2 regions of the Arthrobacter sp. JZ12 genome follow, and region 1 is predicted to be linked to the other one. Evidence: predicted binding sites of a transcription regulator. Region 1 holds the regulator's gene; the other holds the start of a gene.
What was found. The regulator HspR, encoded in region 1, represses chaperone genes until heat shock. The targets are predictions, from matches to a motif close to AAGTTGAGTCNNNNNGACTCAACTT.
Positions count from the first base shown of each region.

Region 1 (11,518 bases):
TCGACCGAGAAGCCCGCAGCCAGGAAAAGGCCGATGAACGAATCCATATAGGCAAGAACGCCGGGCGTCTTGTTGGTGCGGGTCTCCAGGACCCGGCGAGCCCAGCGGTGCCGTTGAAGCACCCTTCTCGCCGAGAGGACGCGCTCACGCACGGCGTCCTTCCATGGCGCGTCGACGGGAGGCGGCTCGATTTCGCCGATGATGACGTCGACCATGCCGTCGAGCAGCTCTTCCTTGCTGGACACATGCTTGTACAGGGCCATGGGCACGACGCCGAGCTCCGCAGCGAGGTTTCGCATGCTCACCTGCTCAGCGCCCTCCGCATCGGCAAGACCGACGGCGGTCTGGAGCACACGCTCCCGGTTGAGCCGCGTCCGCGCCGCGGGCGCCTCCTGCTTGCTCACCGGTCCCTCCTTCGTGTGCTCGTATCGTCCTTGACTAGTGTACGCCGTACACCTACTCTGATCGCAGAAGGTGTACGCCGTACACCAACAGATCCGAGAAGGACACCACATGGCCACCATCAGCCAGGGCAATCCCGCTACTCCAGTCTTCGCACGACCACGCGTGCCCGGCTGGCTCATCCCGGCGGGGCTGATCTCCCTCAGCCTCATTCCCGTGCTCGCGGGCGCCGCCCGGCTCGGGGAGTTGACCGGCGGCGCGCCGCTTACGGAGCAGAATGCCCGCTTTTTCGAATCTCCGGTGCCGGTGGTCGCTCACATCGTTGCCGCCGTCGTCTATTCGCTCCTTGGGGCGTTCCAGTTCAGTCCATCCCTGCGGGGCAGGCGGAGCTGGCATCGAATCGCCGGAAAGATCCTTATCCCGGCGGGCCTCCTAAGCGCCATCTCGGGGCTCTGGATGACCCTCTTCTACACCCTGCCGCCCAGTGACGGCCAACTGCTGCTGTCCTTTCGGCTGTTCTTCGGATTCGCCATGACACTGAGCCTCATCCTTGGTGTCCGGACCATCATCCGACGCGACTTCAGCTCGCACGGGGCGTGGATGACCCGCGCCTACGCCACCGGCCTCGGCGCCGGAACCCAGGCACTGATCCTGATTGGACCGGAACTCGTATCCAGCCCACCGGATGTCACCACCAGGGCACTCCTCATGGGAGCCGGTTGGGCGCTGAACCTTTCGGTGGCCGAATACTTCATCCGCAGGCGATGACTGAACCCATTGCAATGCCGGACTGCGTCAGTGAGGGATCGAAATCTACGTGCTGGCCGTAGACCCAGTCCATCAGCGGAAGGGCATCGGTCATGCGCTAATGGAGCACTCCTTCAGAATTGGACGCGAGGCAGGAATGAGCATGGTGCTGGTGGAAACCGGCGATGACCCCGGCCATGCCCCTGCCCGGCACGCGTACGAAGAAGCCGGATTCGAACAATGGCCTGTTGCGCGCTACTTCAAGAGTCTGTTGGACTAAGCCCGGCGCAGGAACCAGGTGCCCTTAACCTGCGGGTCCCGAGGCGAGTTGCTTCTGCAGCTGCAGGGCACCGTCGCGAAGGATGGGAAGTTGATGTCCCTCGAAGTGGCCATGATCGAGGCGGTGTTTGGGCATCACCACCGCCAGCGCCGCGAACATCTCCCCCACGTTGTCCCGTAGCGGCATGGAGACGGAGAAGATGCCGTCTTCCAGCTCGTCATCGATCTTCGCCCAGCCCTGGTCGCGGATGCGGTCCAGCTCCGCGCGGAGCTGCTCGTGATCCTTGATCGTGTGCGCTGTGAAGCTGGCGAGTGTTTCCCCCGTAACCTGCCGCACCTGGTCCGCTTCCAGTTCCGCAAGCAGCAGCTTCCCGGTTGCTGATGCATGAAGCGGCCACCTCATGCCCCTCATGTCCGAGATGGTCACTCCGATCGAGCGAGGTGACTGCTGAAGGACCACGTCGAGCTCATAAACACCTTTCCGAACGCTCAGGGTCACCGTCTCCCCCAGCCGGTCCGCGATTTCTTCGGCAGTTGGCCTCACACGGGCGACGATGCCTGCGGCAGGATCAACGGACTGCGCCAGACGCGCCAGATCCCATCCCAGTGAGAACTGGGTATCGTTGCGGTCAACGAACCCCTCCTCTTCAAGAGTGAGAAGCAGCCGGAACGTGGTGGCGCGAGGAAGGCCAACTTTCTTGGCGATGTCGGTCGCCGTCGCGGCGTTGGGACTGGCGGCAAGCGCACGCAGGACGCTGACGGCGCGCGCCACCGACCTGTTGGAGCTCATTCCGCTTCCCGTACCGGTTTCGCCCATCTGCGCTTGTTGGCCTTCCTCGCTTTCTTCTTCGGGCTACTCTGCAGCTTCGTATTCGAAGGACACGTCGCCCCAACCAGCAAAGCTGCCAGTGACATGGGAGTTGGAGCTGAGACGGACAGCGGCCAGGCAGCTACCGGGCAGGATCACGTCGCCCTTCTGGAACTCCACGCCGAACTCACTGACCCTGCGGCAGAGCCACATGATCGCGGAAACCGGGCTGCCGTAGATTTCCGAGGTGTTCCCCTCTGCCACCACTTCCCCGTTGATCCTGATCTCGCCGGCGGTGTCAGCCAGATTGAGCTGGCTGAGCTGCCGGGGCTGGCCGCCCAGGATGATCCCCCCAGTTGACCCGCAGTCCGCGAGCGTCTCGAAGATATCGATCTTCCAGTCCTTGATTCGCGAGTCGATGATCTCCAGCGACGGCAGCACATAGTCAGTTGCCGAGATGACATCTGCGACAGTGACATGGGCACCGCCCAGTGGCCCCTTCAGCACGAATGCAGGTTCAAGCTCCACGAAGGGCTCGATGAAGTTGGCCTCCGACAGGGACAAGTTCTCCGGATAGAACTGGCTGGCGAGGAGGTAGCCGAAGTCCGGCTGCCCCACCCCGAACTTGGACTGCATTGCTTTCGCGATGTTTCCGAGCTTGAAGCCGACCACTTGGTCGCCGGCACTCACCTGCTGACGGATCACCTCCTGCTGTATGCGGAATGCGTCCCGGACGGTGCCTTCAGTCCCTGCCGGGACCAGGGAATCGAGCGGCTTTCCCTCATTGCGGGCGCGGACCAGCTTCTCTGCAAGGTCGTCAATGTCGATGGCCATCAGGCAACCTGTCCTTTCTTGGTGGGGATCAATAGGACTTTTTTGAGGACCTCCGGGCCCCCGGCCCGGCTGATCTGCATGGCGTACGGCATGGTTCTCCTCAACGTTGGGAAGTACTCAATGGGGGGCCTACGGCCGTCGAACACGAGCGCGTTTGACTATGTGGCTTACGCCACTCTAACGTTCTTTCCGTTCAGTGAGTAAACGAATTGTTCATCTAGTGAACCTGGCAGGATCAAGGACGACCCATGCATCAGCAGATGAAGAGGTTTGCCTTCGACTTCACAGGCCCGGGAGAGTGAAAGGAAACCGATGAACCACCCAGCAGCAGACGTCGTCTGTAGGGCCCGGAATAATGAAGTAGTTCTGGGCTACTGGTCCGTCCTGGACTCGCCCATCTCAAACGAGCGTGTGGCGATGACTGGCTATGACTACATCACCATCGACGGCCAGCACGGGCTCATGGGTTACTCGGGCATCCTCAGCAACCTGATGGCGATCGACGCCGCCCACGGACCTGCCGGGGTCGTCCGCGTGGAAGCGAATGACGCCGCGGTCATCGGTCAGGCGCTCGACGCCGGTGCACGCGGCGTCATTGTGCCGCTGGTGGACACGGCCGACGACGCCCGCGCGGCAGTCCGAGCAGCCCGTTATCCGGGTGCCGGGGCTCGTTCCTTCGGACCAATGCGCTCGGGCCTGCGCGTTGGCCCTGCCCCCACGGAAGCAAACGACGCGGTACTGGTCCTGGTCATGATCGAGACCGCGGAGGGGCTGGCGAACGTTGAGGATATCTGTGCGGTCGAGGGTGTGGACGGCGTCTACATCGGCCCTTCCGATCTGGGCCTCGCCCTCGGCGGCCGCACCCCGGACGACGCGCAGGTGCAGGACGCCCTGGACGAAGCGATCTCACGGGTGCTGTCCGCCGCACGCGCGGCCGGCAAAATTCCGGGGATCATCACCGGCGATGGCGACGGCGCCCGCGAACGGATCTCCCAGGGGTTCACTTTCGTGACCATCGCCTCCGACCTGACCCACCTTGAGCAGGCCGCCCGACAGCACCTCGACCGGGCGCGGCAAGGCGGACAGCCCTAGCCCCGATCGGCAGAAGGCATGGCTGACGACGGCGGCAGCCGTCGTCGTCAGCTTCCTGCCCAGTCCTGCACCAGGCCAGCTTTTAGCCGCGCACGTCGTGAAGGTGATGGACGACGTCGTGCCAGCCGTACTGCGTCAGGGTTCCGATGGTGAAGCGCGAGCCGTTGCTGCGCAGGCCGGTCCGGTCCCAATCGGTGACCGTGTCAAGCAGCGCCGCGTAGCGCTCCCCCGCCGTCGCAAGTTCTTCGCCTACCCGGCGGGGGTCTTCGGCGGCGTAGTTCTTTTCCTCGGCGGTGCGGTCCTGGTCCCAGTTCTCGAACTGCGGGTCGTCCTCATCCAGCATCAGTTGGGTGCGTTCCGTGAAGAGCAGGTACACGTCGCGCACGTGGGCCGAGTACTCAAGACCCGACCAGGCGTTCTCGTCCGCGCGTTCGCTGGCGTCCGCCCGCTCAAGCACCCGCTGCCACCGCGGGAAAGCGTCCCGATGGTGCTGGGAAATCGCCTGCGGCGGATAGTCTGCGGGGTCAAAACCGCATTCGTTGCAGGCACGCTGAAGCACCCACGTCCAGTCCTTGGTGTCCGGTTCAATCGCCATGAGGGAAGACTAACCCGGCGCCGTCCCACTTAATTCCACCCGCCCACTCCTTCGCGTTAGGGGTCTTGCCTCGCGGTAGCCGTACAGCCATTCGTTAGGGGTATTCCCCTAACGAATGGCCAACCCCCTATCCGGAAATCGGAGTTGCGACAAAGTACTTTGCGGTGCAAACTAGTTTGCATGAGCTTCCATCCTGCTGCTGAGAGCGCCGACTCCTATTCCGACGACGAACGTCCCCTCGACCTGGCCCAGGCGCTGAGCGTCGTGACGGCTGCCGAAACCCGCGCCCGCCGAGAACTTCACCCCAACGGCGGTTGGCTCTACCTGCTGTGGGCCTTGGCATGGTTCCTCGGATACGGAGTCCTGCACGGCTCCCGCAACGGGTGGCTCCCCCTTGAACCCCCGACGGCGCTGCTCATCTTCGGCCTGCTCATCGCCCTGGGAATCGCGGCCACCGTCGCAGTCTTCGGCAAGCAGAGCCGCGGCATCCGGGGGCACTCGTCCTTCACCGGCGGCTTCTACGCCGTAGCCTGGGCGCTCGGATTCACCGTGATGGGCGCGCTTGGCAGCGCGATCTCGGCTGCAGTGGATGACTTCTGGCTCCGCGGAATGCTAATCAACGGCATCGCGATCCTGATCGTCGGACTGCTCTACATCACCGGCGGCACCACCTTCAATGACGTGATCCAAGTGGTGATGGGCATCTGGTTCCTGGTGGTGGACATCGTGTCCATCATGAGCGGACCGGAACACTTCCTCACCGTGTTCTTCATCTTCGGCTCGGCCGGATTCTTCGTGGGCGCGGCCGTGGAAACCCTCCGACAGCGACGGAGAACCTACCATGCCTGAACTTGATCCCGTGATCCACGCCGAGTCCCGGCTCAGGGCGATCACAACACTGAACGAGGTCGGCGAGCGCAACCGCATCGCCTTCACGAAGTTGCAGAAAATCCTGGAGATGACCGCAGGCAATCTCTCGACGCACCTGCGAAAGCTGGAGGATGCCGGCTACGTAACCGTCACCAAAACCATTGAGGGCCGTACTCCCACCACGTACGTGGCCATCACCCGGGAAGGCTCAACGGCTTACGCCGCGTACCGCAAGGCACTGCATGAACTGCTCACTACTCAACTCACGGAGAAGCCATGACCACCACCACATTGGATTCGGCGAGGCAGCAAACTGCCCCGGTTCTTGCGTCAGCGAATGCAGTCACCAAATCCTTTGCGGGCAATCCAGCGCTCGACGGCGTGACGCTCCAGATCCGCGCCGGCGAATCGGTTGGGCTGCTGGGCCCGAACGGCGCCGGCAAGTCCACGCTGATCAGCCTGCTCGCCGGGCTGCGGCGTCCCGATGCCGGCAGCGTCCGCCTGTTCGACGGCGATCCCTCTTCTCCGCGGACCCGCCTCCGTCTCGGCATCACCCCGCAGGCAACCGCAGTGCCGCAGAACCTCACCGTCGGCGAGGCCGTCCGGTTTGTGGCCGGCCACTACCCGGACCCGGTTCCCGCGGGACAGCTGCTCGAGGACTTCGGACTCACCGCCATTGAGCGCAAGCAGTGCGGCGGACTCTCCGGCGGGCAGCAGCGGCGGCTCCTGGTCGCACTGGCGCTCGTGGGCCGGCCGGAACTGGTGATCCTCGATGAGCCGACTACCGGTCTCGATGTCGACGCCCGTGAAACGCTCTGGGCGCAGCTGCGCGAGTACCGACGGTCCGGCGGGACGCTGCTCATCACCAGCCATTACCTGGAGGAAATCCAGGCCCTGGCCAACCGCGTCGTGGTCATTGACCGCGGCACGGTCATCGCCGATGGAACCGTGGACCAGATCCGCAGCCGCGTGGCGGTAAGCAAGGTGTCGTTTGAGACCGGGCTGCCGGCGTCGTCGTTCCTTGCCCTGCCCGGCGCCGTAGACGCCGCAACGGCAGAGAACGGCAGGACCACCGTGGTCACGCAGGACGCGGACGCGACCGTCCGCGAACTGGTGGTCGGCAACCTGCCGTTCGGCCAGCTCGAAGTCCACGCCGCCACCCTCGAAGAAGCCTTCCGCGCCATCACCGCCCAGGAGAAGCCATGAACACGTCCACAGCAGCACCGTCACAGTTTTCGCTGATCCGCACCTACACCAAGGCGCAGCTGCTGGAACAGTTCCGCATTCCTGTCGCGGTGATTTCGTCGGTGGTTTTCCCGGCGCTGGTCCTGTTGTTCTTTGTTGTGCCGCAGTCATCGGTCACGGACAGCCCGCAGGCCTCCCTGTCAGCGATCGCGCAGCTCGCGGTCTTCGGCGTGATGAGCGCCTACCTGTTCAACTACGGGGTGGGCGTGGCTGAGGACCGGGCGAACCCGTGGAGCGCCTACCTGCGCTCCCTGCCTGTGGGGCCGCTGCCGGGAATCCTTGCGCGGGCGACCGGCGCGATGCTGTTCGGACTGATGTCACTGCTGCCCGTGCTTCTGCTCGGCGCAACCCTGACTTCCGCGCCGGACCTGTTCACCAACGGTGACCTGCCGTGGTGGCGGATCCCGTTCGCCGTCGTTGTCTGGCTGCTGTGCGGCCTGCCGTTCCTGGCACTGGGCCTGCTGATCGGGTACCTGTGCACCTCGAAAGTCGCCGTGGCCGTAACGCAGGTGGTGTTCTTCCCCCTGGCCTTCGCCGGCGGCATGATGCTGCCCCCGGCTGCCTTTCCGCAGTGGCTGGACGGGTTCTCGCTCTTCCTGCCATCCCGCGCCGCGCGCGACCTGTCGGTCGTTGCGATCACCGGCGAAGGCCTGGAATCCAGCACCGTGCTGTGCCTGCTGGCGTGGACGACGGCGCTCACGGCGGCCGCGCTATGGGCGGCACGGCGGGATCAGGGCCGTCGGTACCGCTAGGCGTTCAGCGGATCCGCTTAGTGCCCGCCGCGTTCCTGGGCGCGTGCCTTGAGCTGGCGCAACTCCTGCTCGGCAACATCCCTGGCTTCGAGCTCGCTGAACGCCTGCTCAAGCTTCTCCGACGTCGGGTCCGACCAGGCCAACTCCTCGCGGGCCGCCTGGAGGTGGCGCAGGCGCCGCGCCTCCTCCTCGGCCTCCCGAGCAGCACGCGCGGTTTCCGCGCTCTGACCGGCTGACGCGCTCACCGCTCCCTGCATTCCGAGCGCCGCCTGGCTGGCACCATGCTGCGCCTTGAGCGCTTCGTAACGCGCGGTGTTCTCGTGCAAGGCAGTCTCGAGCCGGTACAGATCCGCCTCCAGCGACTGGAACTGCCGGTCGACGTCGTCCCGCTGCCGGGTAAGCGTCTCGAGGCGTTTCTGTACCTCCAGAGCCCGGCGCAGTGCCGAGCGGGCGCCGTCGTCGTCGTTCCTTGCAACGGCCGCCTCTGCCTCGCGATTGCAAGCATCAAGGTCGGCGGCGGCCTGCTGGGTCAGGCTGGTCACGCGGTGCCGGACGGCGGCGAGGTCCGCCACGCTTCGACGGGCCAGGTCGAGCTGTTCCTCCTGTGCGCGCTGGGACTGGTTCAGCGCTGCGACCGGGTCGACGGGCTCAGTAGCGTTCCGGCGGGCGGTGATGATCCGGGAAATGCGGCGTCGTATGGACACGGAGCGTCAGGCCCGCCGGGTGCCCGTGCCGTACGCGGCGCTCCACGTCTGCAGGGCGCCGATTTCCAGCGACAGTCGCGAGGTTGCCCGCTCGAGTTGGCTGTTCCCGGAAACCTGATGGATCTCAAGGAGGGTCCGGCGCAGCTGCGCCGAGAGCTCGCAGAGCGAGTTGACCTGGGTGCTGATTCCCTTGGCGAGATCGGCGCGGAGCGCCTTGTTCGGCTCGCGCTCTGCGAGGGAGATTCGTTCGCAGAGAACTGCTTCGGCCCGGGTCAGGTCCTCGGCGGTGGCTGAAAGATCACCCACGGTGTACCCCTGGGAGCCCGCCGCTGAAAGAGAACGGCGGGTTGCGTCAGTGGAATTCTCGAGCTGCAGGCGGAGCTTTGCCAGCTCGCGTGAGGAAGGGTCGGTTGAGAAGGAGCGCATCCTGCTCGCGCCGCGATCGATGCGGCGGCGAAGCACCCCCGACCGGCGGACCCTGCGCACGATGAGCCATACGCCGGTAGCAGCGGCGAGGGCGAGCACGCCCAGGGTCACTGCACCGAAAAGGAACAGCTGGAGGATGCCCTCCAGCATGGTTTCGGCAAGTCCGTCGAAATCTGAGTCAGGCATGTCTTAAAGTGTGCCGTGGATTTGGGCCGGGCGCCATGCAGAGGCCGTGTCCGGGTAGCGGCACGCCTATTTGTCGCCGCGCCAGATGACCAACGCCTGGCTTCGCGGGCGCGGTCGCTGACCGCGCGCAAGGGTAACGACGTCGCCCGCCAGTCCTGCTGCGAAGATCCGGCTGGTCTCGGACTTTCGCTTCTGTGCAAGTTCCTCGGTCAGCTCGCGGACCCGATGCTGGAGTGCCAAAACCTGGTTCTCCAGTTCAAGGATGCGGCGGATGCCCTCCAGGGACACGCCCTCCTGGGACAGCCGCTGCACCTCCCGCAGGATGTTGACATCCCGCTGGGAGTACCGGCGGGCCCGGCCCGGCGCCCTGCTTGGCTTGACCAGGCCCAGCCGATCGTACTGACGCAGCGTCTGGGGATGCATGTCCGCCAGTTCAGCGGCAACCGAAATGACGTAGATGGGCATGTTGATGTCGACCGACAAAACGATCCTCCCCTCTGCTGCTCAGAGCCCGCCCCCTACAACCGTGCCTTCTCGGCAAGACCGCTGCGGGGATTAGCTTCCTGGGTTGCGTTTGCAAATGCCTCTACCGCGGCTGCGGCGTCCTTGTTCAGATTCTGGGGTACGACGACGTCAATGGTCACCAGCAGGTCACCCGTGCCCTTCGCCGTTCTCACTCCCCGGCCCTTCACCCGAAGCGTGCGCCCTGACGGCGTGCCAGCCGGGATCTTCACCTTCACGGTTTCTCCCGTGACGGTGGGCACTTCGATCTGTGCCCCCAGCGTTGCCTCCGGGAAGGTAACCGGTACGTGCACCCGGATGTTGTCGCCGTCGCGCTGGAAGAAGGGGTGCGGTTTCACGTTCACGGTGACCATCAGGTCACCGTTCCCGGCCGGGCCGCTCTGGCCCTTTCCACGGACACGAACCTTCTGCCCGTCCCGAATACCGGCGGGAATGCGAACGTCGATCACTTCACCTGAAGGTTCCCGCAGCCCGATGGTGGTGCCGCGTATGGACCCGGCAAAGGAGATGCTGGTACTCGCCGTGCGGTCCGCACCCTTTCGCGGAGGCGCCGAATAGCCGGGAAAGCCGCCTCCCGACGGATAGCCGCCACCACCGAAAAGGTCCGCGAACTCGGGCGGAAGGTCGCTGCCGCGGAAACCACCGCGGGTACGGCCGGCCGTCTGGCCAAAGAGATTGCCGAAGATGTCCTCGAATCCGGCGGCGCCGCCCGGGCCACCAGGCCCGCCGGCGGTGAAGCGGGCACCGCTGCCCATGGCCCGGATCGCGTCGTACTGCTGGCGTTCTTCCGGATCGGACAGCACTGAATATGCCTCGGAGATGTCTTTGAACTGTTTCTCCGCGGCAGCGTCATTGTGATTCTGGTCCGGATGGAACTTGCGCGCGAGTTTCCGATAGGCCTTCTTGATGTCGGCGTCGGATGCGTCCTTGGGCACGCCAAGGATCTTGTAGAAGTCCTTATCGACCCAATCCTGACTTGCCATCTGGCGTTTCCTTCTCTCTGAATCACGAAGTCCTTGCTACCGGCGGTGGCCGGAGGGACCTCCGAACGGCGGCAACGAAATCCCGAGACTCGCAGAGCTCGCTTCGGGATTAAAGCCCCCTTCCTCGAAGGACCCACCGGCCGCTTGCTATTCCGGTACTGCCACGATTACCTGAGCTGCGCGCAGCACTCTTTCGTCTTTTTTGTAGCCGGCGCGCAGGATCTGGCTGACGCTGTCGAACTGCACATCGGCGCTGGGCTGCTGGATGAGGGCCTCGTGGATGTTTGGGTCGAACTCCACACCGGTCTCGTCGATCCGGGTCAGGCCGTAGGTCTTCAGCGCGTTCTCCAGCTTGGTGGAGATTGCAGCGAATGGGCCTTCGGCAAGGTCGCCGTGGGCACGGGCAGCGTCGATGTCGTCCAGGACCGGCATCAGTGAGTTCAGGACTCCAATGACTGCCATGTCGCGGGCAACGTCCCGGTCACGCTCCACACGCTTCCGGTAGTTGACGTACTCAGCCTGGAGCCTCAACAGGTCGTTGCGCAGTTCGGCTTCCACATTGGTGGACGGAGCAGGAATGTTCTCCCCACCGCCCGCCTGGTTGAGGATGGCCTCTGCCTGGGCCAGGGCATCGGCGCCGTCGGCTCCGCTGTCCCCGGTTCCGGTGTCAGCGGAGCCGGCAGCCTGCTCCTGACCGGCACCCGCTGCGGGTGCCGAGTCAGGAACTCCGGCCTCAGCCGAGTCGCCTGTGCCCTGCTGCCCACGGACCTGCCCAGTTTCCGGGTCGATCTTCCGGTTATCCCGGAAGCTGACCGGCTCTGCGTGCTCTTCTTCGTTTCCGTGGTGCGGCATGGTTACTTCTTCTCGTCTTCGTCGACAACCTCTGCGTCAACGATGTCGTCGTCCTCAGCCTTGGAGCCGTTCGCGCTCGGCTCGCCGGCGGTGTCAGCGCCGGTTGCGCCTTCCTGCTGGGCCTGGGCGTAGATGGCCTCGCCAAGCTTGGTCTGGGAAGACTGCAGCTTCTCGAAGGCGGCCTTTACTTCGTCGTCGTTGTCCTGGGATTCCAGAGCCTT
Region 1 covers NZ_CP045246.1:2,766,191-2,777,708, forward strand. Annotated here, with positions in the region: gene GC088_RS12835 (TetR/AcrR family transcriptional regulator) at 1-404, opposite strand, end outside; gene GC088_RS12840 (DUF2306 domain-containing protein) at 514-1,170, shown strand; gene GC088_RS12845 (hypothetical protein) at 1,271-1,429, shown strand; gene GC088_RS12850 (IclR family transcriptional regulator) at 1,454-2,218, opposite strand; gene GC088_RS12855 (2-keto-4-pentenoate hydratase) at 2,282-3,070, opposite strand; gene GC088_RS12860 (HpcH/HpaI aldolase family protein) at 3,383-4,162, shown strand; gene GC088_RS12865 (DinB family protein) at 4,245-4,757, opposite strand; gene GC088_RS12870 (hypothetical protein) at 4,938-5,606, shown strand; gene GC088_RS12875 (transcriptional regulator) at 5,599-5,907, shown strand; gene GC088_RS12880 (ABC transporter ATP-binding protein) at 5,904-6,833, shown strand; gene GC088_RS12885 (ABC transporter permease) at 6,830-7,624, shown strand; gene GC088_RS12890 (PspA/IM30 family protein) at 7,642-8,328, opposite strand; gene GC088_RS12895 (hypothetical protein) at 8,335-8,940, opposite strand; gene GC088_RS12900 (heat shock protein transcriptional repressor HspR) at 9,007-9,405, opposite strand; gene GC088_RS12905 (DnaJ C-terminal domain-containing protein) at 9,459-10,445, opposite strand; gene GC088_RS12910 (nucleotide exchange factor GrpE) at 10,593-11,297, opposite strand; gene dnaK (molecular chaperone DnaK) at 11,300-11,518, opposite strand, start outside.

Region 2 (11,518 bases), 580 kb from region 1:
GTGTCAACAGACGGGTATGTTACTAAGCATGCTGAATATTCGCGTGGTGTTGACGGGGCTGTTGCTTTTGCTCGGTTCGACGTCCTGCGGTGTTTCGATTCCGCAGGATCCGGACGGAACGCTTGAAAGGGTTTCCGGTGGAATCCTCCGGGTCGGAGTGGTTGAGAACGAAGAGTGGGTTGAGCTGCCGCCCACCGGCGATCCGCGCGGAATCGAACCAGCACTGGTGGAGGAGTTCGCCGATTCCCTGAATGCCGATATTGAATGGGTTCCCGGCGCGGAGCACAAACTCGTGGACGATATTTTCCACGGCCAGCTTGACCTGATCATCGGCGGCTTCAGTGCCGATACCCCCTGGATCAAGGAAGCCGGCATCACACGGCCCTACGTGGAGACGATCGACGAACGCGGCAAGACCCTGAAGCATGTCATGTTGGTCCCAATGGGGGAGAACGCGTTCCTGTTGAAGCTGGACCAGTTCCTGCAGGCACAGGAGGTGAAGGTATGAGCACCGCGCAGAAGCAGCAAGCAGCACGATTCGGCCATACGGAGCTCCCAGAGGAACAGAAGGCGGCGCTCCGGAAGGCGGTGAGACTGGAGTGGGCGACGATCGGTTTCCTGGCGGTCTCCACCTTCTTGGTCTTTCTGGTGCTGGGGAACTCGCAGGCCATGAAAGCGGCCTGGATCGAAGACCTGCTCTCCTTCCTGCCACCGATCTCCTTCCTGGTGGCAACACGAGTCATACGCCGTCGGCCTTCAGAGTCGCATCCTTATGGCTACCACCGGGCAGTCGGCGTTGCACATCTGGTGGCAGCGGTCGCACTCCTGGTGATGGGCGGTTACCTCCTCGTCGACTCGGCGATCAAGCTCATCACCACGGAGCATCCCACTATCGGGGGCATCACCCTGTTTGACAGCACCTTCTGGCTGGGTTGGCTGATGGTTCTGGCGATGCTGTTGACCGCGGGACCGCCGGTTGTCCTCGGCATCATGAAGATGAAACTCGCCAAGACCCTTCACGACAAGGTTCTGTACGCCGACGCGGACATGAACAAGGCGGACTGGATGACAGCGCTCGCCGCTGCCGTGGGTGTCCTTGGCATTGGCCTTGGCCTGTGGTGGGCGGATTCCGCCGCCGCAATCCTGATTTCCTCAAGTATTGTGCATGACGGGATCAAGAACGTGCGCGGCGCAATCGGCGGACTCACTGATACCACTGCGCGTACCTATGACGACTCCGAACCACATCCTATCGGCGGTCGCATAGACGCTTATCTGAGATCACTGCACTGGGTGAAGGATGCGCGGTCGCGGGTGAGGGACGAGGGGCACGTGTTCCATGTCGAGGCGTTTGTGGTCCCGCGAGCGATGTCGCGGGCAACACTCAGCCGGATCGAGAAGGCAAGGGACGCCTGCGTCGAAATGGATTGGAAGGTCCAGGACATGGTCATTGTTCCGGTGGCTGAGCTTCCGGAGGAATTCCTTCCGGGGCTTACCCGGGGCGGCGCGGAGCGCGAATAGGTTGGCAGAGAAGAACCCCGGAAACCTCACCGGGATCTTTTGCTGGGAGAACCCTAAGTAACCTTACCAATTTGTTGAAATCGTGAATCCGGCTGGGTTAGCGTGGCGGACAAGCGGTCAGAACCGCGAAGTTGTTCCACAGGAAAGTTCCAGCACACAAGGAGGAACAGACAATGGCAACAGTTCAGGAATCCATCGACGTATCGGTTCCGGTGTCCACGGCGTATAACCAGTGGACGCAGTTCGAGACTTTCCCTGAGTTCATGGGCGGAGTCGAGTCCATCACGCAGATCTCGGACACCCACAACCACTGGGTCACCAAGGTCGGCGGTGTTGAGCGCGAGTTCGATACCGAGATCACCGAACAGCATCCGGACGAGCGCGTTGCCTGGAAGAGCACCGACGGAAAGTCCCATGCCGGCGTCGTAACCTTCCACCGCCTGGACGACACGACCACCCGGGTTACGGTCCAGCTCGACTGGGATCCGGAAACCTTCACCGAGAAGGTGGGCGCGGCGGTCGGTGTCGATGACCGGCAGGTGAAGTCTGACCTCAAGCGCTTCAAGGAGTTCATCGAGAGCAAGGGCGGCGAGACCGGCGCCTGGCGCGGCAACGTGGATGCTCCCGGATCGGGTTCGGCTACGGCCGGCCAGCCGGCAGACCCGCTGGCCGGCGGTGTCGGACTGACTGATCCGTCCCTGGATGACCCGGAGTCGGGCGGCCCCCGCGCCACGAACCCGGCTTAGCTCGTCCTGTCAGCGGAGGAAACGCCCCAGGGGCGTTTCCTCCGCTTTCCTTTGCACCCCTTATTTCGCACGCACCCTAACGCTGGCGAATTGCTTCGATGGCTGCCGTAGCTCGCTCCGACAGACCCTGTGAGATTGGTGCGCTTCCGGCAGCTTCGGCCGAAGCCTCCTGGCCCTCGCTGCTCACCACGAACGATTCGAATGCCTTGACCAGCTCAAGCGTCTCCTCGTTCTCATAGGTGGAGCACAGTACGTGGTAAGAGACGAGAACAAGCGGATAGGCTCCGGTCGCCGTTGTCCGCCGGTCCAGATCAAGTGCAATGTCGAATTCCGACCGTCCCTCAACGCGCTGGGCTGCGTCGACGGCGGCGGCAGCAGCTTCGGCGCTTACTGCGACGTACTCCTCACCGACGCGTAGTTTCGCACGCCCCAGCGGCGGGCCGACTGCGGAATCATCCGCATAGGTCACCGCTCCCTCAGTGCCGGTCACCGTGCTCACCACACCGGCATTGCCCTTGGCGTTTTCTCCTGCCAGGTCGGCCGGGAAGGTCCCGTCAGCCTCTTCAGGCCAGACCTCGGGCACGACGGCGTGCAGGTAATCAGTGAAGTTCTCGGTGGTCCCTGAGTCATCGGACCTGCTCACAGGCGCAACAGGGGTCGACGGCAGGTCCAGCTCCGGGTTCTGCTCAACGATTGCAGGGTCGTCCCAGGTTCTGATCTCGCCCCGGAAAATCCGGGCGATCGTCTCCGCATCCAGGTTCAGTTCCTCTATGCCGGGAAGATTGAACGCGATGCTGATGGGAGCGACATACGCCGGAATGTTGACGGCCCCGTCCGGTCCGCACGCCTCCCGTGACTCCTCGAGTTCCTCATCGCTCAGGTAGGCATCCGAGCCGGCGAAATCCACTGCGCCGGCGAGCAGTGCGCCGCGCCCGGCACCGGATCCGTCCGGTGAGTATTGGACCCGTACGCCGGGGTGGATAGTGGCAAACTCCGCCTGCCAGGCGTTCATTGCGGGACCCTGAGCGGAAGATCCGGCACCGGTGATGGTTCCACTGAGTGTCGAGGTGGCGTTTCGAGCCGCTGCTTCCTGCTCGGGCCCAAGCGGATAATCAGATCCGCAGGACGTAACGGCCAGAATTGCAGCAAGCCCGGCTGCGATGGAAGCAACACGGTGATAATTCACACGCCCACGATACAGGTGAACAGCCGGTGAACAAGCGGTGAACGGCGGGGGAACGAGTCAGGGTGCCTGTAGATCCCGCGTGGCCGGCCCCTCCAGTCGCGCCCCATCATGGCTGAATCGTGACCCATGCAGCGGGCAGTCCCAGGACTGCTCGGCGTCGTTCCAGCTGAGTACTCCTCCCATGTGCGGGCACACAGCGGAGACACGGTGAGTGACGCCACCGATCTGGCAGATCCCTACTGGCCGGGCACCTTCGCGCACAATCACACCCTGCCCCTCGGGCGGCTGTGCGTGGGAGGGGCGGCCGAGACCGCTGAGCCAGCCGCTCACCATTTCCAGTCCGACGCCGGCGTTCGTCTTCGCGGTAGCCAACGCGTCCTGCTTTCCCAACCGCGTCTTGTACAACTCGTTGGCCCAGGGCATATGCCCACCGAGAATCTCGGCAGACAGTGCCAGTGCTGCCGCCACTCCGTTGGTGAAGCCCCATTTATTGAAGCCGGTCGCGGTGTAGATTGAGTGCCCGGCGATGGGCATTTTCCCTACATACGGCACGGACGACGCCGGCCGGTAGTCCTGCGCCGACCAGCTGAACGCTGCCTGTGCCGTGGGAAAATGCTCCTGCGTCCAGCGGATGATGTCGTCCACCAGCGACTGGGTGTGCGCCTGGCGCCCGACGATATGGCCGTTGCCGCCCACAATGAGGTAAGGGCGCCCCTCCACCTCCGCTGTGCGCAGCGTTCGGTTGGGTGCATCCACCGAAAGGTACATGCCGCTGGGAACCTGGTCCTGCACCGTGAAGGCGACGGCATAGGACCGGTGTGGCTGGAGGACGGAGAAATGGCCGCCGCGGTCGAGGATGGGCGTACCGGTCGCCAGGATCACGTTGGAGGCGGCAACGTTGCCTTGGGTCGTCTGGAGCGTGGAGCGTTCCCCCTTGGTGCTGCCGGCCTTGACTCCGGTGACGCGGACGTCCTCGATCAGTTTGCCGCCGTGCTTCCGCAGGTCGGCCGCGAGGACGGCAAGTACTTCCATGGGATGGATTTGAGCCTGGCCGCTCACCTTGAGGGCACCCGTTACCGGAAACGGCAGCTCGGAAGAATCCTCGAGCACCGCATTCAAACCGGAGTTGGCACATGCGTCCCGCTCCTCGCGAAGCAGGCGGGCGCCGTCGTCGGTCACTGCGTAGTTGAAGGCGTCCCGTCGCTCGTAGGCGACGCCGTGTTCATCACAGAGCCGGAGCAGCCAGCTCTGGCCCTCGCGGTTGCCGGTCACGTAGTGGCGGGCGAGGTCGGGGCCGTGATGGTGCGTGATCGAGGACAGCTGCGTGCCCTGCAGCAGCGAGACCTTCGCGGTGCTGTTTCCCGTGGTGACCGCACCTGCCCTCCGCGCCTCCAAAATGGCTACCCGCTGGCCCGAGCGGGCGAGCAGTGTGGCCGCGGTCAGGCCGGTGATGCCCGCGCCGACCACCACGGAGTCATAGGGGCCGGCGTCAAAGGGGTCGGTGGGGATGTTCGGTGATGATTCAAGCCAAAGGGACTTCACAGCGGATTCTCCTCCTGCGTTGAGCAACGACGACGGCGGCGGCACCGACACTCGCAGCTGACGCTCCCGCTCCGGTCACCGCTTCCGTGTGACCAACGCTAGACCGCGCTCCCAAGCACCTCAAGCAGAAGCCGGCGCACTGCGGGACTCGGAAGCGCGCAATCCTCAGTAAGCTTGCCGATACGCAAGGGAGAGGAGACACCTATGGTTGTCGCACTGCTGATCATTGACATGCAGAAGGCCTTTTTCGAGGACGAGGTTCTCGGGAAGCAGCAGGATCGAGTGGTTCAGGCATGTAACACTGCCATAGCGGATGCTAGGGAGGCGGGTGCACCCGTCTACGTGATCCGCACCGAACATCAGCGCGACAAGTCCACCTGGACTGTCAGCATGCTCGATGATGACCAGGGGTTCCTTTTCACCGGCACCGAGCAGGCCGAGCCGGTCGATGGTCTGGAGATTGATGGGTTCCCCCAGTTGGTGAAAACCCGGGACAGCGCATTCTTCGGTACCGACCTTCTGCAGCGGCTACGCAACCTCGGCGTCGATACCGTAGTGCTTGCCGGTGTTGCCACACACAACTGCGTCGCCCAGACGGCAGCCGACGCCTATGCCAACAATCTGCGCGTGGTTTACGCGGAGGACGCGATCGCGTCCACCAACGAGGAGTATGCGAGGGATGTGCTTCGTGTGCTCATGGACGAGTATCGCCAGAAGGCGCTATCGCGTAGCGACGTCAGACAGCTCTTCTCCTCGCAATCCGTGAACGCGTAGCTATGCTCCGATGCTGAAGCCGTCTTCCCTATGAAAGAGCCGGCGCCCTGCTCCGTTGTTGAGGCGCACCCATACAACTGAGGCATCGTCGGAGCGGTCCTCCAGCACGCCCGAGAATTCAGCGCCGGAGTAGTGACGAAGGGTGATTTCCTGCCCGCGTTCAAAGGCCGAAAAATCGGTCGCGGAGGAAGAAGAGGTCGTCATGGCAGGCCTTTCGGTATGTGACTGCAAACACACTAGACACCCTTTCTGAATGACCGGTGAATGCTGCTCAACCGTGGCTTGAGCAAAGACCAAGATTTATCAAACAGATAACTAAGCAAGCTGTCTATTCGCCGAAGATTGTGGCAGTCTAAGCATTGTCAGGGTGGAAAGTTGCAACTGACTAGTTCGCAGACCACAACGCCGGCGGATCCGCCACACCGGCGATTCGTCTCTTTTCGAGGATGGGGCACAGCGCAATGACAACGCATTCACCGGGTGTCGGCACCCGAACCAATATCCAAAAAGCAGCCCTCGCCGTCGGGGTAGTTTTTCTGCTCGTCGGTGTGCTGGGTTTCATTCCCGGCATAACTTCCGGCTTCGATCAGCTGCAGTTCGCCGGCCACGAGTCGGAAGCCATGCTTCTGGGTATTTTCCAGGTATCGATTCTGCACAACATCGTGCATCTGCTGTTCGGGGCGGCCGGGATCGCCATGGCTAAAACCGCGTCCGGCGCCTACAACTACCTGCTGTGGGGTGGCGTTATATACGCCGTCCTGTTCATCTACGGGTTGGTGATTCCCGCCGAGTCGGCTGCCAACTTTGTCCCCGTGAATGCGGCGGACAACGTGCTGCACCTCGTGCTGGCCATCGGGATGATCGCCTTGGCCCTTGCATTGCGGGACCGGCACCGGAGTGTACGAGATAGGTGAGAACCCACCGCTCAATCCCTTAATTCAACACGGACAAAGAACGACGACGGCGGGTTGCGGCCCGCCGTCGTCCTTTGTGTAGTTCGGTTTTGCCGAGAGGATCAGGCCTCTACAGCCTTGTCACCGCGTACCGGCTGTGCATCCTGGCCGGAGACCACCTCGATCTTCCGCGGCTTTGCGCGCTCGCTGACCGGGATGGTCACGCTCAGCACGCCGTTCTCGTAGCGGGCGGAGATTGCCTCAATGTCGATGCCCTGGCCCAGGTTGAGCTGGCGGAGGAATGATCCGCTCTCACGCTCACGGGTGAGCCACTTGACGCCTTCGACATTGCGCAGCGTCCGCTCGGCGCGGATGGTGAGCAGCTGTCCGTCAACATCGATGTCTACGGAGCCTGGATCGATGCCCGGCAGGTCGGCGCTCAGGATGTAGTGGTCACCCTCGCGGTACAGGTCCATGGGCATCAGCCGCAGGCCCTGGCGGTTGTCCAGAAGGGCGCCTGCCACGCGGTCGAGTTCACGAAATGGATCGAATTTCATTGCCATGATGGTTCACTCCCTGCGGTTAGTAGCTCTTCAGAAGTTGAGTGGGGTTCACTCAACCCCGAGAAAAGATTAGCACTCGTCCAAGGGGAGTGCTAATAGTCTCCGTTCGCCCATAGTGAACAAAACCTGCACGAAAAAGCCCGCCCCGCGAAGGCGGGACGGGCTGTCGAACGGTGCCTGCGCGGGGCCTCGATCCCCGGGCCTTCCGCGTGTGAAGCGGATGCTCTACCAGACTGAGCTACACAGGCGAATTTGTTCCTCGCCAGTTTAGGCCATGGCCGGCTCCGGGGTGCAATCGGGGCATGTGGGTAGATAATTACCCGAATGCTAAGTAGCCTGATCATTGAGTCAGGCAGCACTTCTCGAAGAACAGTGAAGGAGCTTCGGCCATGAACGATCAGGACATCCTCGCGCGGATCCAGTCCCTGGTGGAGGAAGAGCACGAGCTCAGAGGTTCCTCGTCGGACGATCCTGCAGGTTCCTCCAATGAAGACCGGCAGAACCGGTTGCGCAGGGTGGAGGAGGAACTTGACCAGTGCTGGGATCTGCTCCGGCAGCGCCGAGCCAAGCACGACGCAGGCGAAAGCCCGCAGGACGCTGAACCCCGCCCCATTGACCAGGTTGAGGGTTACCGCCAATAGCGCCGAGTCCCCGGCAAGGAGCCGGTGAAAGGACACTGCATGGAGAACCTGAAGGCGTTCGCACTGATCTGCACGCTGACTCCCTCCCCGGAGGAGTCCAGCAGCGACCTTATTGCCGACCACATCCTCGGCAAGCTGCGCGAGCAGGGGGTGTCGACGTCGTCCGCCCGCGTGGTTGACCACAACGTCGCCCCCGGCGTTCAAAAGGACATGGGAAATGGGGACCAGTGGCCGGAACTGCGACAAAAGATTCTCGATGCGGACATCTTCCTGCTCAGTGCCCCCATCTGGGTGGGGCATATGAGCAGTCTGGCTCAGCGCGTGTTTGAGCGGCTCGACGCTGACCTCTCCTCCACCGATGACGAGGGCAGGCCGATCATGTACAACAGGGTTGCGCTGACCGCGGTTGTCGGCAATGAGGATGGGGCCCACCACGTCACTGCTGAAATGCACCAGGGGCTGAACGACATCGGCTTCACCCTGCCCGCGCAGGGCGGCGTGTACTGGGTGGGCGAAGCAATGCAGACGGTCGACTTCAAGGATCTGGACGAGGTACCCGATCCGGTGGCTTCGACCATTTCCTCCATGACGGCAAACGCCGTGCACCTAGCGAAGGCGCTGAAGGTGGCGCCCTACCCGGCTCCGTAGGGGAACGCGGCCGGCGAGGCCCTAACGCCCGGTATGGCGTCAGGCGCCCTTCTTGGAGGCCTTCGAGGTCTTCTTTCCGGCGCCCTCGCCTGTCTTCTTCTCCCGGTTCTTCTCCACACTCCGGCGCAGGGCCTCCATGAGGTCGAGGACGTTGCCGCCTTCACCTTCCTCGGTCTCGCCGAATGTCTCATCGGTATCCAGGGCCTCGCCCTTCTCGAGCTTCGCCTCAATCAGGGTGCGCAATTGCTCCTGGTAATCGTCCTTGAAGTTCTCCGGATCGAAGTCCGAGGAGAATGACTCCACCAGAGCGGCGGACATTTCCTTCTCCTTCGCGGAGATACGAACCTTCTCGTCAAGGGCCGGGAAGTTGGCTTCCCGCACCTCGTCCTGCCACAGCAGGGTCTGGACCATGAGCACGTCGCCGCGCACCCGCAGCGCGGCCAGCCGGGACTTCTGTCGCAGCGAGAACTTCACGATGGCCGTTCGGTCGGTCTCCTCGAGGGTGCGGCGCAGCAGCACGTACGCCTTGGTGGATTTCGAATCCGGCTCCAGGTAGTAGGCGCGGTCAAACATGATGGGATCGATCTGCTCGCTGGGTACGAACTCGACAACCTCGATCTCCCGGCTCTTTTCCACCGGAAGCGACGCAAGGTCCTCGCTTGTCAGCACCACGGTGCGCTCGCCGTCGTCGTAGGCCTTGTCAATGTTCTTGTACTCGACCACCTCGCCGCAGATCTCGCACCGGCGCTGATAGCGGATGCGCCCGCCGTCCTTGTCGTGCACCTGGTGGAGGCTGATGTCGTGGTCCTCGGTGGCGCTGTAGACCTTCACCGGCACGTTGACCAGCCCGAACGCCACTGCGCCCTTCCAGATCGCTCTCATGTTCCTAGTGAACCAGTGTTGCCGGTGCCGGTCTACGATTGCTTGGGTGAACTCAGAACCGATGGTTACCAAGACGCTTGCCGACGGAGAGCCCGCCCTCTGGTTCGAGATGCGGTTCAATGTGCCGGCAAGGGTGCTCTGGAAGCACCTTACCGATCCCGAGAAGCTCAAGTACTGGTTCCCCTGCGAGCTGGATATCCTGCCGCGAAAGGGAGCGGTGGTCACCTTCAAGTTCCCAGGCGAGAAAGCCACGGAGGGTACTGTCCTCGAGGCCGAGAAGCCCCGGCTCCTCGCCTACACGTGGGAGGAGGAGGTCCTGCGGTGGGAAATCGAGGACGACGACGACGGCAGCCTCCTCACGCTGACCAACACCATCCAGGAGGGGCAGGAGATCGCCCGCTCGGCTGCAGGCTGGCACCTGACCCTGATGGGCCTGGACGACTACCTGAACAAGCGGCCCCTGGGGCAGGACCCGGCGCTGTGGGACGAGTACGTCCGCCGGTATGAGGAGCAGTTCGGCGAATGAGTCCACTGGCATAAAACGCCCATCCCTACAAGACTGGGGCAATGGCCCCCAGCAGTGCGCAGCAGACGGTTACCGTCGACGGCAAGCGCCTGAAGCTCACGAGCCTGGACCGCGTCATGTACCCGGAAACGGGTACAACCAAGGCTGATGTGCTGGCCTACTACGCGGCCGTAGCCGACGTCCTTATTCCGCATGCCCGGAACCGGCCGGTCACCCGCAAGCGGTGGGTAAACGGCGTCGGAACCGAGGAGAAGCCGGGCGAGGTGTTCTTCCAGAAGAACCTCGACAAGTCAGCGCCGTCGTGGATCGAGCGCCACGGCATCGAGCACAGCGACCATACCAACGTGTACCCGCTCCTCAACGATCTGGCGACGCTGACCTGGCTGGGGCAGATATCGGCTCTGGAGATTCACGTCCCGCAGTGGCAGTTCGGGCCGAACGGGGAGGTGGGCAATCCTGACCGGATGGTCCTGGACCTGGACCCCGGCCCGGGAGCGACCCTGCTGGAGTGCGCAGAAGTGGCGCGCCTGGCGCGGGAAATCCTGAACGACATGGGACTGGATCCGCGCCCGGTCACCAGCGGGTCGAAGGGGATCCACCTCTATGCCGCCCTGGATGGCAGGCAGACTTCGGACGAGGTGTCCGCCGTCGCCAAGGAACTGGCGCGGGCGCTCGAAGCCGACCACCCGGATCTGGTGGTCAGCGACATGAAGAAGTCCCTGCGCGGCGGGAAGGTCCTCCTCGACTGGAGCCAGAACCACCGTAACAAGACGACCATCACCCCGTACTCACTCCGCGGCCGGGCACACCCGATGGTGGCGGCGCCCCGCACCTGGGAGGAACTGGACAGCCCGGATCTAGACCATCTGGACTACGAGCAGGTGATCGAGCGGGTCCAGGAGCATGGCGATCTTCTTGGGGACATGGACCAGGGGAACGCGGGCAGCGCGGCCGGTGTGCCGCACACAGGCAGCAACAACGACGCCGGCCCTCGGGACCGCCTCTCCACTTACCGATCGATGCGTGACGCCTCGAAAACCCCGGAGCCGGTGCCGGACCGGGTGGGTGAGCCGGGCGGAAACAGCTTCGTCATCCAGGAGCACCATGCACGCCGCCTGCACTACGACTTCAGGCTGGAACGCGACGGCGTGCTGGTTTCCTGGGCGATCCCCAAGGGCCCGCCAACCTCGACCGGTGAGAACCATCTCGCGGTTCAGACTGAGGACCACCCGCTGGACTACGGATCTTTCGAAGGCACCATTCCTAAGGGTGAGTACGGCGCGGGTGAAGTTTACATCTGGGACTCAGGCACCTACGAGGCCGAGAAGTGGCGACCGGGGAAAGAGGTTATCTGCACCCTCCAGGGCCGCCCGGACGGCGGGCTTGCCAAGGGAGGCAGCGCTGTACGCAGGTTCGCCCTGATCCACACGGGCGGATCGTCGGATTCCGCAGAGAAGAACTGGCTCATTCACCTCATGAAGGAACAGCCGGGACAGGCGATGCCGTCTGCTGAGGGAACCCGGGCGACGGCGTCGCGGGCTCACCAGGAACTGCCCTCCAACCTGAAGCCCATGCTAGCCACCCAGGGAACGCCGG
Region 2 covers NZ_CP045246.1:40,000-51,517, forward strand. Annotated here, with positions in the region: gene GC088_RS00195 (transporter substrate-binding domain-containing protein) at 29-508, shown strand; gene GC088_RS00200 (cation diffusion facilitator family transporter) at 505-1,521, shown strand; partial or broken gene GC088_RS00205 (SRPBCC family protein) at 1,695-2,144, shown strand; gene pstS (phosphate ABC transporter substrate-binding protein PstS) at 2,344-3,453, opposite strand; gene GC088_RS00215 (FAD-dependent oxidoreductase) at 3,511-4,995, opposite strand; gene GC088_RS00220 (cysteine hydrolase family protein) at 5,200-5,769, shown strand; gene GC088_RS00225 (hypothetical protein) at 5,770-5,973, opposite strand; gene GC088_RS00230 (DUF4383 domain-containing protein) at 6,231-6,683, shown strand; gene GC088_RS00235 (Hsp20/alpha crystallin family protein) at 6,785-7,225, opposite strand; tRNA gene GC088_RS00240 (tRNA-Val) at 7,400-7,473, opposite strand; gene GC088_RS00245 (DUF2630 family protein) at 7,615-7,866, shown strand; gene GC088_RS00250 (flavodoxin family protein) at 7,906-8,514, shown strand; gene GC088_RS00255 (non-homologous end joining protein Ku) at 8,554-9,396, opposite strand; gene GC088_RS00260 (SRPBCC domain-containing protein) at 9,443-9,922, shown strand; gene GC088_RS00265 (ATP-dependent DNA ligase) at 9,964-11,518, shown strand, end outside.
Region 2: the regulator HspR is predicted to act here: its motif matches at 7,260-7,284, upstream of GC088_RS00235 (Hsp20/alpha crystallin family protein).